DNA from 2 places in the Shewanella sp. MTB7 genome. Region 2 is predicted to be linked to the other one. Evidence: riboswitches for the same ligand, from Rfam matches in the RefSeq annotation. Region 2 holds a riboswitch; the other holds the start of a gene.

Region 1 (7,320 bases), 2.5 Mb from region 2:
AATACTAAAAAGTCGACGTTTGACAGGTTGAGGTTACATGCTTGGATATGCTCGAGTAAACGACCTGGCGTCGCGACGATAATATCGGCGCCACGTTTGATTTTTTGTGCTTGAGTCTCTAATTTTACCCCACCATAAATGGTTAAAACAGAAAGCTCCATGTACTTGCTGTAATCATTGATATTGTCGGCAATCTGGCTGGCTAGCTCACGTGTCGGAGTCAATATCAGCGCGCGAGTGCTAGAACGTTGGGTCTCACTTGGCTTGTCTATCATACTTTGTAAAATAGGTAAGGCAAATGCGGCGGTTTTACCCGTACCGGTTTGGGCACTTGCCAATACATCTTGGCCACGACGAATTGTCGGGATCGCTTCTTGCTGAACTGGCGTCATTTTCTGATAACCACATTCAGAGATAGCGCGCAAAATCTCGGGAGCAAAACTAAAAGATTCAAATCTCATCTTGGGTTTCCTGTAATAAACCAATTCATACGCCAGTGAACTTTGTCTGGAGTTACTGAAAATGCCATCAAAATGGCGGTGGCGGAGTATAGCAAGTTTATGAAGCGTTTAACAGCAATGCCTAAATAGCGTTATTCCGTAGATTTGTGGGCTTAGCGACCTTGATAAGGTCGCTTTTTATCTTGTTACTTTAGATAGCCTTAGTGGCGTTTTTTAACCAAGCCAATTCATCCCCTTGCATTAATGGTGACAGCTTGTTCAACACGAGTTGGTGATAATCGTTAAACCAGCTTATCTCTGCATCGGTTAGCAGGCTCTTTTCGATAAGGCGAGAATCCATGGGGATCATAGTAAGGGCGTCAAATTCAAATATCTCACGCTCAATGCCGGCGAGTGCTTCACAAGGGCGGACATACACCAGATTCTCCAGACGAATACCGAACTCATTGGCGCGGTAATAACCGGGTTCATTAGAGAGCACCATGCCTGGGAGTAGGGCGACATCATTGCTGTTTTTGGCGATACGTTGTGGACCTTCATGCACACTTAAAAAGTGGCCAACGCCGTGTCCGGTGCCATGGTCGTAATCGAAACCATGTTGCCACAGGAATTGGCGAGCAAAGCCGTCCAATTGCTGACCCGTTGTACCGCGAGGAAAACGTGCTTGATCCAATGCAATATGGCCTTTTAAGACTAAGGTCACCATCTTCTTCTGTTCATCACTGACCTGTCCGATGGCGATGGTGCGAGTGACATCAGTGGTACCATCAAGATATTGAGCCCCTGAGTCCACCAGATAGAGGCTGTTATTAGTCATTAACGCAGGAATGCCATTATTGTGGTTGTAATGACACATGGCGGCATTACCGCCTACCGCTGAGATCGTATCGAAACTGGGCTCACGGTATTGTGGATCGCTTAAACGGAATGTCTCCAGTTTATCGGCCAGCTGGCCTTCGTCATAAAAGTTACCTGCAGCTACTTCACCGTCAAGCCATGCAAGAAAACGAGAAACCGCCACGCCATCGCGGATATGACAGGCTTTGATGCCAGCGAGTTCACTGGGGTTTTTCTGTGCCTTGGTTAACGATACCGGATCGAAGCCAGCAACTAAGATAGCACCCGCTTGCTCGGCGGTAAGCTGAGACCAAGCGTTGGCAGAGTTTGGATCGGCCAGCAGTCTAACGCCGGAAAGCTCACTCAACGCCGACTGTAACTCCGCTTCGGCTCTGAAGCTAACTCCCTCTCCCACATGGGCTGCAATGCTTGCTGGCAGTTTATCCAGCTGAGTGAATAACACCATATCCCCGTTTGCATGAAGCAGGGCAGAGCCTAAAATAACAGGCAGGCGAGGTACATCATTGCCACGAATATTCAATAACCAGCAGAAGGAATCAAGGGAGGCGATAAGGGCCATATCTGCGCCAGATTTCGCCACTATCTTGCCTATCTCAAGGCGTTTCTGTTGGCTGGTTTTTCCTGCTCTTTTATCGTCAAATAATACAGCGGGTGCATTTGATATAGCAGGTCTGTGATGCCAATGCAGGTCGATAGGGTTATCGTTAACAGCGATAAGCTGCATCGATGCTTTAGTCAATGTTGAGAGCGCTTTTTTCTGCCAACTAAGAGGATGTAAACGCGGGTCATAACCAATACGAGCGCCGGCGGTTAAAGTGTCGGCTAACCATTGGATTTGCGGAGTCTCAGTCAGGCTTAAATATTGAAACAGCTCGCCATCGACCTGCAGCTTAACTTGTACCGTGTAGCGACCATCGGTAAAAATGACGGCACTGTCTTTTAGCACTATAACCATACCTGCAGAGCCCGTGAACTTGCTTATCCACTCTAGGCGCTCATTGCGCTGCGGTACGTATTCACCTAAATATTCGTCGGCGCGGGGGATGATAAAAGCGTCGAGTTTATCTTTTGCCATTTCATTGCGTACAGCATCGAGGCGTGAGGCTAATGTTTGTGTCATGGAAGCTCCGGTTAGCGTCGATAAAGCGAAAGTTGCAATGCTTATCGATTTTTTTGTTATAGGGTTCTTTGGGGTAATTATCGCAGCTCAAATCAGACGTGGGAAGTTGCAGCCCGATGATTTTTAGGCATTGATTGTGACTATGTGTAAATTTTGAAACATTTTACTTGTTACATTTTAGTGTGGATCAATTAGATTAGAGCATCCCTGCTCATGGTGATGTGGGGTTTACAGGAGTTTTAAATGCCATTTAATGTGTGGGTTTTGACCTTAGCTCAAGCTTTTGCAATGAGCGCAGCCCCCATGATGATGCTGCTCGGGGGCATTATTGGTATTGAACTGGCTCCAGAACCGGGTCTGGCAACACTGCCTATTACCGCAATGGTGATTGGGGTGGCGGTATCGGTATTGCCAGTGACGCAATTGATGCGGCGATTCGGTCGTAAGCCTATCTTCATCTCAGGTTCAATTCTGGCGGCAATAGCGGGAATTGTTGCCGCCTATGCCACTTATAACGGTAACTTCGTACTCTTTTGCATCAGTGGTGTCTTGCTTGGTACGGGCGGAGCTGTGGTGCAACAGTATCGTTTTGCGGCCATGGAGGCAGTGGAGCCCGCATTAGGCGCTAAGGCGACATCACGGGTCTTGCTCGGTGGCTTGGTTGCCGCATTTCTGGGGCCTGAATTGGCAGTTTTTGGCAGTGAGTTAGTTGATATTCCCTATGTGGGCGCTTTTATGTTTCTCACTTTTATCTGCATCTTAGCGGCTATCACCCTCTGTTTTTATCGGGAGCCCGTCAAGTTGAACCGGGTTCAAGAGGGGATGCTCAACAATGATGTTCGAACGTTTGGGGTTATCTTGAGCCAGCCTAAAATTTGGGTTGCCATTGCTGGTGGCATAATTGGCTTTGCTATGATGAGCTTTATCATGACGGCCACCCCTTTGCATATGCACCATAATGAGCACTACTCGTTAGCTGATACTAAGTGGGTCATTCAGAGTCATATTATTGCTATGTACCTTCCTTCTCTGTTTACCGGCTATTTTGTGGCTAAATGGGGAGTTAACAAAATGATGCTCGTCGGTCTGACAGCTTATCTGGTGACCATAGTCATTGCGCTGCTGGGCAGTGAACTGCTTAACTATTGGGCTGCTTTAGTATTGCTTGGTTTAGGCTGGAACTTACTGTTTGTGGGAGGTACAGTACTGCTACCTCAATGCTATCGCGAAGGAGAGGGATTTAAGGTACAGGCGTTAAATGACAGCTTAGTATTTGGCTCTCAGGCATTAGCATCATTAAGTGCAGGCTGGGTTATTCACCAATTAGGTTGGCAGTTACTGCTTAATATTTGTGTGCCTTTTATTGCACTGCAACTGCTACTAATGGCGTGGTGGCGTTTTAGTCAAAGTAGCCGAGTTAATGGGAAAGTGAGCGAGTAAGTTTATCGCCGCTATTTAACCTCTGTTCATTATAATTAAGGCAGCGTTTCAATTTCTGCTGACACTTTGTATATTTTATGCTAGAAAGAAGATCTGATTTTATGACTGGACTGAGAAGCTGTATCTAGTCATGGATAAATAGCGACAAAGTCAGGGACTACGTAGGGTTTCCTGATATAAAAATATAAAGGGTAAGCAGATGACCTTAGGTGTAGGCGGTTCAACCGTAGAGCAAGAGCTAGCAAAATTAACCGATATGACTCAAGGCACTGCGCCTATTAGTCATGAAGAATTTACCGGGCGTATTGAAAAAGCCCAGGCACTAATGACAGCCCAGGGAATTGAAGCGATCTATATCAATGCCGGCACCAATTTATATTATTACACTGGCACGCGTTGGTATGCCAGTGAACGTATGGTGGGTGCTATTATCCCTGCCAAAGGTGAGCTTGAATATATCGCGCCAGCATTTGAAGTGGATACCTTGCTAGGCTTTATGGTCATCGAAGGCAAGGTCAACACTTGGCAGGAAGATGAGAGTCCTTATGCCTTATTCGGTGAAGTATTAGCACAGATGAGCATTGATAGTGGCAAAGTGGGCATCGATGAATCTGCTGCCTTTTTTATCTTTGATGGTGTGCGTCAAGCCCACAGCCAGTTTGATTATGTGAATGCAAAATCGGTCACTGCAGCTTGTCGTATGATTAAATCTGATGTTGAGCTGAGCCTGCTGCAACGCGCGAAAGACATGACCTTAGAAGTACATAAAGCCGTTGCTCGTATTTTGTGTGAAGGGATCACCGTTGGTGAAGTAGAGGCCTTTATTCATGAAGCCCACAAGCGTGTAGGTGCCCCCGCTGGCTCCTATTTTTGTATCGTACTTTTTGGTGAAGACAGTGCCTACCCCCATGGCGTTAAATCACCTAAAGCGTTGGAGTTAAACGATACTGTACTGATTGATACTGGTTGTCAGTTGCAAGGATATAACTCTGATATTACCCGTACATTTGTGTTTGGTACCCCAAGCCCACGTCAACGTGAATTGTGGAAATATGAGCAAGATGCGCAGATTGCCGCATTTGACGCCGCTAAAATTGGCGCCACTTGTGCCAGTGTAGATAGAGCTGCTCGTGACGTACTTGAAGCGGCAGGTTTTGGTCCAGATTATAACGTACCAGGCTTACCTCATCGCACTGGTCATGGTATAGGTTTAGATATCCATGAATGGCCCTATTTAGTGCTTAATGATCAAACCCCATTGGCCTCAGGCATGTGTTTCAGTAACGAACCTATGCTGTGTGTTCCCGGTGAATTTGGTGTGCGTCATGAAGATCATTTCTATATGACCAATGAGGGCCCCGTTTGGTTTACTAAGCCAGCTCACTCAATCGATGACCCATTCGGCTACGAAGCGTAATACTTGATGAGCTAGGTAAAAGTAACGAAGCATCAATGGCTATGTGTTTCCGGTGAATTTGGTGTGCGTCATGAAGATCATTTCTATATGACCAATGAGGGCCCCGTTTGGTTTACTAAGCCAGCTCACTCAATCGATGACCCATTCGGCTACGAAGCGTAAGAAAGCCAATAGTTTTCCATCGTTAAAGGCATCCAAATTAAATGGATGCCTTTTCTATTTCTCATATTGATTAAATTTGCTCCTTTTCTTCATCAAAACTCACTTCTAGTAAGAAACGTTAAAATAATTATATTTTAACTTATATTAATCAGCAGTTTAAAACTAGTTAAAATATTGTGTTGCATATTTAGCTAAATTAAGTTTATTCTAAATAACAGATGACAGCGTTGTCATCTGGCGCAGTAACTTGCATATGTAAAAAGGCAAACCAACTGAAAGGTTGGGACGCAAAGCTTCCGGTCTAAGGGGATAGTTTTGAGAAGGTCGCATTCTCAAAATAGTATTATTCCTATGATAGCGGGGATGTTACAGGAAGTTTCTTCATGGGGTGCTTGACGACACTAAGAATCGAAAAGGTCACGTCTCAGCTTCTCATGGTATTAAGAATGGGTTTTACTCCTGTTCATGCTTTGTTTGCCTTATTGATAATTTATAAAAATAAAAGCAATAAGGACACCCTATGATTAACACTAAACTCTCTTTGGCTGCGCTTGTCGTCGCCAGTACTCTTTCCACATCAGCTTATGCTACAACGCCAGGGAAGCCGACTATCGGCTGGGGCGAAACTAAATTTTCCATCATAGAAGTAAATCAAGCTGCCACGGCTTATAACCAACTTGTGACAATTAAAGACGCCGCAGAAGTGTCTGTGAATTGGAACTTATGGAGTGGTGAGTTAGGTGATACGGCAAAGGTACTATTTGACGGCGTTGAGGTCTGGTCGGGCACTTCAACGGCGTCAGGTTCTGCCACATTTAATATTAGCCAAGGCGGTCGTTACCAGATGCAAGTGGCGTTATGTAATGCCGATGCTTGTACGTTAAGTGATGGCAAAGAGATCCTTGTAGCTGATACTGATGGCAGTCACTTATTACCGCTAGATACTCAATTTGGTGAGAACAATAGGCCTTACGTTAATAAGTCTGGCAAGGTGGTGGGGAGTTATTTTGTTGAGTGGGGCGTTTATGGTCGTAAGTTCTCCGTGGATAAGATGCCAACTAAAAACTTGACTCATATCCTCTATGGTTTCACGCCAATTTGTGGTGGTGATGGCATCAATGACAGTTTAAAAGAGATTGAGGGTAGCTTCCAGGCATTGCAACGAGCTTGTAGTGGACGGGAAGATTTTAAGGTGGCGATCCATGACCCTTGGGCCGCAGTGCAGATGCCTCAAAGTGGCGTGAGTGAGTATTCAGATCCCTACAAGGGTAACTTTGGCCAGTTGATGGCGCTTAAGCAAGCGCAACCAGATTTAAAGATTTTACCCTCTGTTGGTGGCTGGACTCTTTCAGATCCTTTCTATTTTCTCGACGATGATGTGAAGCGTGCTCGTTTCGTTGCTTCTGTCAAAGAGTTCCTGCAGACGTGGAAGTTCTTTGATGGTGTCGATATTGATTGGGAATTCCCTGGTGGTAACGGCGCGAATCCTAACTTAGGTAATCCTGAGACTGACGGTGAAACCTATGTGCTCTTGATGAAAGATCTTCGTGCCATGCTTGATGCGCTGAGTGTTGAGACAGGTAAAACCTATGAGCTCACATCAGCCATTAGTGCCGGTGCAGATAAGATAGCCATGGTAGATTATCAAGCAGCGCAGCAGTACATGGATAACATCTTTTTGATGAGTTATGACTTCTACGGTGCATGGTCAAACACTGACTTGAACCACCAGACTGCGCTTTACGCTGCTAGTTGGAAGCCTGATACTAAAAATACCACTCAAATTGGTGTTAATGCTCTGCTTGCACAAGGTGTGACGCCTGAGAAAATTGTTATTGGTGCCGCCATGTACGGTCGTGGCT
Region 2 (7,320 bases):
CTTTATAAGAGCCCCTGGATACTGGATTAAACACAGCTAATTGCTTAAGCGAGTCCCACACTAAGATATCACCAAGTGGTGTAACCAACTTTAAACAGCTACCACTACTCTCATGCTCTTGAGTTGAAAGCTGGTGAATAACGACATCGTTATTAATCTCTGCAATCAATACTGCGACAGGTTTACCTTGATGGTAAATTGTATTTAGAAGCGTAATCGCTGGCCCATCTTGGGTTGATAGCATCACTATTTTAATATCAGCCCTTTCCATCAATTTCATTGGGACCTGGCTAACATCGAAAAACATATCTGGTTCAGTGTCAGCGATAACCGTTTCACCTAAACCAACAACCAGTAGCCTTTGATAAATCTGATGTTGATCTATCATACTCGTTAGAGTAAAAGTGTTGATTGCCTGCCTTAGATTAAACAGACTCGAGCTAAGTCCATACTCCAGAGACATCCCTGCAGCTCGGTTAGAAAAATAAGTGTTAATCGCCCCATTTTTGCTCAGATTGCTAATATTCTCCTGACTCACATCGAAGAAAAAGCTCAAATTATCAGTATAATTACTGACTTTAAGATCCAAAGCATTATGTTGAGATTCTTTTAATCTGCTTTGACCTAAGTTGGTCACTGTCAGGATTAAAAATAGATAAGCCGTTAAAAGAATGCCAGCGATAATAATGGCAGTTCTACTGTTAAACCATTTCTTTATATTCATAATATCTATTGGGATTCTATCGGAAGAGAGAAATAATCTTGGTAATAATGAAACACACTTGGATAGTATTTCTTGATTAGCTGCTTGTAACTTCCATCAAGTCTGATCTGCTTTAAATACGCATTAAAAGCTTCCCTTAGCTTAGGTGAGCCTTTTCTAAATCCCATCGCCATTCTCTGCTCTTCAGAGATAGGACCAATAACCTTGATCTTATTCGGCCATTTTTCCAATGCAATGAGTGAATCGGCAATATCTAACAATGTCATTTCCGCTTCATTATTTAAGATAGCGGGTACCATCTCATTTAATTGCAGCTGCTTGGCAGATAATATCACCTTGGCATTTGTCTTATAGAGGTTATAAAGATCGGGATCCAGACATGATTGCTTCATCGCCAGTACTTCTCTACCTTTAATTAATGATTTAACAGCAGTAATATCTTTGTTTATTGAACCACTTGGTACAATTGGGTCAAGATCTGACTCTATACGTGCAATCAACCAAACAGCAGAGGGAAAATAGTCATCAGAAAAATCGACGATCTCTTTACGCCAATCTAAAACAGTCACACCATGGGCCATCACATCGCCTTCAATGTCCTGACTTTCTGAATAGATCACTTGATTATTGATAAACTGACCATTTCGCCCTGTTAGCTTACCGAAGACGGTCGTCCAAGTTGCTGGAATGAACTGATACTCCACCCCCAGATGTGTTGCAAAATTTTGCATCAACTCTATATCTAAACCACTGTGAATCTTTTTGTTGCCTTCGGTATACTGAGTAACAAAACTCGCGTAGGGAACACCAAGATGACGTAATATCCCTTCAGCTTGGATCTCATCTAAATCTCGTGCCATCACTTGAACTGAAATTCCACCTAAGAAGATCAAAAAAAGACACTTTGTGATTAGCTTAGATAGTGCAAAAAATCGCATCGTTAATATCTCTCAGTTTGTTTAAAGAATCGGACAGATTCGGCTCGCAGTATACATTCCAAGCCCAGACTTACAACTTCCCCTCCCCCACTTTGAGACATTCTAGGCAGAAAAAACCTGCTGAAATCCAGTCATAACAATCCAGCTTAAAATAGCCAAATTAATCTCATAATGTCGGATACAATTGCAACAAGTGATCAATTTTCAACCGCCCCACTTAACTTGCAACAAATTAAACTAGTGACTAGTCAATTGTATACTCAGTTCAATTTTAATACAAATATTAGCTTGTGCTCAATTTAAAACACACTCACCTTTTCGACAATAATCATCTCCTGCGGCACATCGTCATGACCCATGACGGAGATGGTTTTCACTTTAGCTATCTTATTAATCACCTCCATGCCAGCGCTCACCTTACCAAAAACCGCATAACCCCAACCTGTATTGGTCGTCGCGGTATGATCTAAAAATGTGTTATTTGCCAAGTTAATAAAGAACTGCCCAGTCGCTGAGTGCGGTGCATCGGTTCTCGCCATTGCCAGTGTCCCGATCACATTCTTTAGGCCTTTATTCGCCTCATTGACTATGGCTGCCCGCGTTGGCTTCTCATCCATTTCGGCAGTAAACCCGCCCCCTTGCACCATAAAACCACTGATGACCCGATGAAAAATCGTCCCATCGTAAAAACCATCCTGACAATACTTCAAGAAGTTTTTCGCACTCACAGGTGCACGCTCAAAATCTAACTCAATCTCGATATTGCCCAAATTTGTAGTGAAAATAATCATAGAAACCCTTAAAAAATAAATGAGGCTATATCTAGCCTCTCATTAGCAAAATCTAAGAGAATTGCCCCACTATAATGGTGAGGCATAACTGTCAGTTTACTGTGAAAACCACGCATCATTCCATGCACTACCAGTACCTGGAGCATAGTGAGTGGCAGAGCCTCCACACCAACCACTGTTAGGCCATGGACGACACTGATATAGTCCACCAGCATTGGTCACAACATCACCTGCTTGGTACTGGGTGCCTGATACATACTCAGGGTAGTCGCCACCTTCACTGTCCTCTTCAACCAAGCTCACAGCTGAGCGATAGATGAGGTTGTTAGCTTTAGCCTCAACGACCACCTCATAGCTGCCAGCTTCTAGGTTAATGGCCGATAGTGTTAATGTTCCCTCATTACTTAACTCAACCTCAGCACTGGCAAAAGTGTTGCTACCTTGAACTAAACTTGTACTCACTACCATGGTTTGATTCACGTTAACTGAAAAGTGAATATCAACCGAGCCTTGCTGAAGCAGATAGCGCGAAGATAACCCAGCCACACCAAGTGTTGGCTTTACAACAGGTGGAGTCCCACCATCGCAATCGCTGTCACCCTTTGACGTCCAGACACCCCATTCACCAGTAGTGCCGGGCTCATCACCTTTCGTCCACCAGCCAGCAAGCCAACTTTTACTCTTGTGACTGACCGTCTCACCACCAAGGTAAACCGTCGTGCCATCCCACGCGTTATCACAAACAGCACCTTGCTCTTTAACTGTCACAACACGCTCAACACGAGACTCTTGTCCAGCACCATCCGTCACACGATAAATCAGCGGATATTGACCCACATGCTCGCTATTGACCTCACCTTCAACAGAGATACTCGCCGTTAAATCACCATCTTCAGCATCATTTGCACTTACACCCGCCATCACATTAAACTGGCTACCTAAGGTGATAGTAATATTTGCAACGCCCGTGAACTCAGGCTTAGTGTTATACACCTCAACAGTGCGAACTTGCTCGGTGACGTTATCATCACTATCTGCAACTTTATAAGTTAGTGCATATAAACCAAGTTCACTGGTATTAACACGACCTTCTACTTGAATATCAGCAGTAATATCGCCATCTTCCATATCACGGGCATTGACCCCAGCTAGCGCATCAAAATGACCACCAAGCGTCACTCGTACATTACTCAATCCCGAGAAAATAGGCTTGCCGTTATCCGGTTCTGGAGGAAGGATCTCTTGGCCATGAATAAATGGGCCGTATGCCTTAATGAATGACTCTTGATAGGTCAGCCCTGCTGAATTTTGTCCCATATCCCAGTTAATGGACCAGGTCATCACGCCACGCAGAGGCTGACCCTGCTGCTTTAGTTGGTTGAATGCAGCGTACAGCTTCTGTGGATCATTAATAAATCCTGTTGCTGCGGCATCGATATTAGTTGGAATACCAAATACTAACTTATCGTGGGGGATTTTAGTGAAACCATTGGTGCCATTGGCCAACGCGTCAGCAATATGATAGATAAACTCCTGTTTGAGATTATCGTTATTCTGTGCTATCCAACCTAAGCCTTCGATATAGATACCATCGCCACCTTGATTATAAAACTGGGGGTTTATCCAGTCATAATAACCCTCTAATGCCGTGATATAAGGGACATACTTGCCACCGCTTGTAAGGTAAGGAAACTCTGGGGCCATGGTGATCAAAAAGTTCTTATTTTGAGCATGGTAGTAGTCTTTAACAATGCGTAAAGCTGCTGGGATCACCACTTGGTTATCAGCTGCGGTAACAGCGGCTTGTTCTAAATCGATATCGAGTCCATCGAAGCCATACAGCTCCACAAGGCGGATAATCTCATCGGCTAAATCTTGCTCTTGACCCAGTCGCAACTCAATGTGGGCATCCGCGCCACCAAGGGCTATCAAGACCGAACGTCCCTGACGGTTAAGTTCGCTGATTTGATCGATAAACTGGCTTTCTGTTAAGCCAATGTCAGGATCTAGCTTGAAGGTAGGTATAGTGCCAGCGGCACCATAAGCTTTCATAAATGACACATCGACCACATTGTACTGTGGATCGATTTCGGCTAAAGAAACACAAGGGGCTACGCCGCCTTTATAACCCGCACCACCGCACCAGTTATGCCAATAGCCAACAACCACGCCAGACTCAGGATTAACCATGTCGCTACCATTAGCAAAAACGGGTACCGACAAAGAACTTATTGCCAGAGTAATGCCAGCTCCGACAAGATTGAGTGTTAACGATTTCATTAATTTATGCCTTTTCATTGAATACAGAAAAGTAACAGGCACGCCTACGGCGCAACCGACGTCACTTGAGGTAACTCCACTACCATAGGGCCAAGCCCCTTAGGCTGGATGCTTTGCGTCACACGCTTTCACATGTTTTGCCTTTTCACCAAGTGCATCATTGCACTAATAAAAATCACGATGATTATTATCTGTAATGCTAATTTTGTAAATCAAAATACACGAACAAGCATTTACTTAAGAATCTGATTGACCTAAAGCCATCTTCCTCCTAGAATCTGCTGCCTTTTTGTCCACCACATGCATTATGAACACACCTGTAGATACCCGTTTAGCTTGGCTTAGGGTCTTTTTAATGGCGCTTGCTGCCTTTATTTTTAATACCACAGAATTTGTACCTGTAGGCTTATTAACTAACCTAGGCCAAAGTTTTGATATGAGTGCCGCCGAAATCGGCCCTATGATCACCATCTATGCATGGGTGGTCGCGCTAACGTCCCTACCGGCCATGTTGTTGCTGGCACAGGTAGAGCGAAAGCGTCTGTTAATGGCTATCTTTATCCTGTTCATTATTAGCCATTTAATTTCGGCAATGGCCACCAGCTATCATATTCTATTAGTTTCACGCATAGGTATTGCATTGGCACATGCCGTATTCTGGTCCATTACTGCAGCCATGGCGGTACGTTTAGCACCTCCTGAAAAAGCCTCTCAAGCCTTAGGTTTGCTCGCGACGGGAACAGTGCTCGCTATGGTACTTGGTATACCTTTAGGACGTATTATTGGGCAATACCTTGGTTGGCGAGTCACCTTTGCCGGAATCGGTTTGTTAGCTTTCATGGTCATGTTGGCACTATGGTATTGGCTACCAAAAATTGAGGCATCTAATAGCGGTGATCGTCATAGCTTACCGACATTGATGCGCAATAAACCTTTGCTTTGGCTCTATCTGTTAACCGTGATTGTGGTGACGGCGCAGTTTACCGCATTCACCTATCTAGAGCCCCTCATTCAACAAGTATTTAAATTCACTCCAGAGATAACCACTTGGGTTTTACTGATTTTTGGAGGGGCTGGAATCATAGGAAGCTTACTGTTCAGCCGTTATAACGGCCAACACCCACAGTATCTGATGTTGAGCGGTATACTGGTACTTGGCGCTTCTTTATTTGCACTAGCGAAAATGGGGACTCATTTACCGACACTGATATTACTGGCCTTTATTTGGGGAGCCGCCATGATGCTCAGTGCATTAGCACTTCAATACCGAGTGTTGAAATACGGCTCGGCCGCGACGGATATCTCTATGGCTATTTATTCAGGAATATTCAATATAGGCATTGGTGCAGGCGCCTTGCTTGGTAGTCGAGTGACAATGAATTTTGGGGTCGAATATAACGGGCTGGTGGGTGGCATCATCATATTACTGGCACTGTTGCCACTTTGGTATCTACTGGTAAAGCGTAAACCTATATTCCATTGTGCTGACTCCATTTAGCCATAAATAAGTGCAGCATTGTTAGTTGTGCTGATGTTTAGCCACTAAAGCTTCAACTTCATCATGTAAATCTTGCCCGTGAGAATCGATAAGTGCGAGTTGCTTGCCCAATATCCGGGACAGTTTCACCCTGTCCTGACATGTCTCGCATACCAACAAATAGTCGGGAGTAAATCGCCAGACTGGGATGAAAAAGAGTGAGGCCCATTCGATTTCCTTATACAAACGCCACTGCTTATCCTCGCCACAACGTAGGCAGTGGCAAGTCATCAAGGGCGCTAACAACTCATACTTTTTGTCCATACCCACAAGAAACAACATGCTCAATCTCCTTAAATCGTTCAGCTTTATCGAACAATTTATTGTGCATTGAAACATAAGAAAAAGACACTTGTTATACCTTTCCTTGTAACATTTCTTTACTTGGGTTTGGAATAACGACTTTAGCGACCAACACTCCCTTAGACTTAATCCGCTCAGCCGCGGCCTCAATAGCTGCCGTCACAGAAGCGATGTCCCCTGTTAACGTAATATATCCTTTGCCCCCTATCGCCATAGCCATATGTACACCAAGAAGTTCGATATTGGCTGCTTTTACCGCGGCATCGGCCGCCTCAACAATGGCCGAAACAGAAAAAGTTTCAATGATACCGAGTGCGCCGGTCTCCTCAACCACCCGGGTGCCTGATATTGCAGGAAAAACATCAGGATGAACATTAGAGATAATCAGATCGTCAATAATGTCACCGCCACCGACAAATAAACCCGCTTCAACCGAGGCTTTTACTGCCGACACATCACCACTGACCATCACCATAAACTTACCGGGGCAGATAGTACGGTTAAATAGAATTTCCACATTTGCCGCTTTCAACATTGCGTCAGCCACTAAATAACCACGAGCAATCGAATTAACTTCGAGACATCCAATTGAATTTATCATGAGTTAACTCTTATTATAGATTGTTCAATAATGATGCATTGATCAACTGACCTCACTTGTCCATCAATGCTTGCATGAACGGCTACACTCAAAGCATCTGCTACAGCTTGACCAATTAATTGCCCCTTAACTACAAAATCTCCAAC

The links. Region 2 has a riboswitch for cyclic di-GMP ahead of HWQ47_RS24120 (immunoglobulin-like domain-containing protein). Riboswitches for the same ligand answer to the same signal wherever they lie in the genome.
Region 1: it holds a riboswitch for cyclic di-GMP, as region 2 does, so the genes downstream of both, HWQ47_RS06805 (glycosyl hydrolase family 18 protein) here and HWQ47_RS24120 (immunoglobulin-like domain-containing protein) in region 2, are expected to answer to the same signal.

The regions. Positions count from the first base shown of each region.
Region 1 covers NZ_CP085636.1:1,621,224-1,628,543, forward strand. Annotated here, with positions in the region: gene HWQ47_RS06785 (DEAD/DEAH box helicase) at 1-461, opposite strand, end outside; gene HWQ47_RS06790 (aminopeptidase P family protein) at 652-2,439, opposite strand; gene HWQ47_RS06795 (MFS transporter) at 2,683-3,879, shown strand; gene HWQ47_RS06800 (M24 family metallopeptidase) at 4,079-5,296, shown strand; cyclic di-GMP riboswitch class I at 5,711-5,829, shown strand; gene HWQ47_RS06805 (glycosyl hydrolase family 18 protein) at 5,979-7,320, shown strand, end outside.
Region 2 covers NZ_CP085636.1:5,523,324-5,530,643, forward strand. Annotated here, with positions in the region: gene HWQ47_RS24105 (putative bifunctional diguanylate cyclase/phosphodiesterase) at 1-724, opposite strand, end outside; gene HWQ47_RS24110 (transporter substrate-binding domain-containing protein) at 730-1,662, opposite strand; gene HWQ47_RS24115 (peptidylprolyl isomerase) at 1,962-2,453, opposite strand; gene HWQ47_RS24120 (immunoglobulin-like domain-containing protein) at 2,550-4,733, opposite strand; cyclic di-GMP riboswitch class I at 4,800-4,885, opposite strand; gene HWQ47_RS24125 (sugar transporter) at 5,041-6,231, shown strand; gene HWQ47_RS24130 (zinc-ribbon domain-containing protein) at 6,253-6,552, opposite strand; gene HWQ47_RS24135 (BMC domain-containing protein) at 6,626-7,174, opposite strand; gene HWQ47_RS24140 (4Fe-4S dicluster domain-containing protein) at 7,171-7,320, opposite strand, start outside.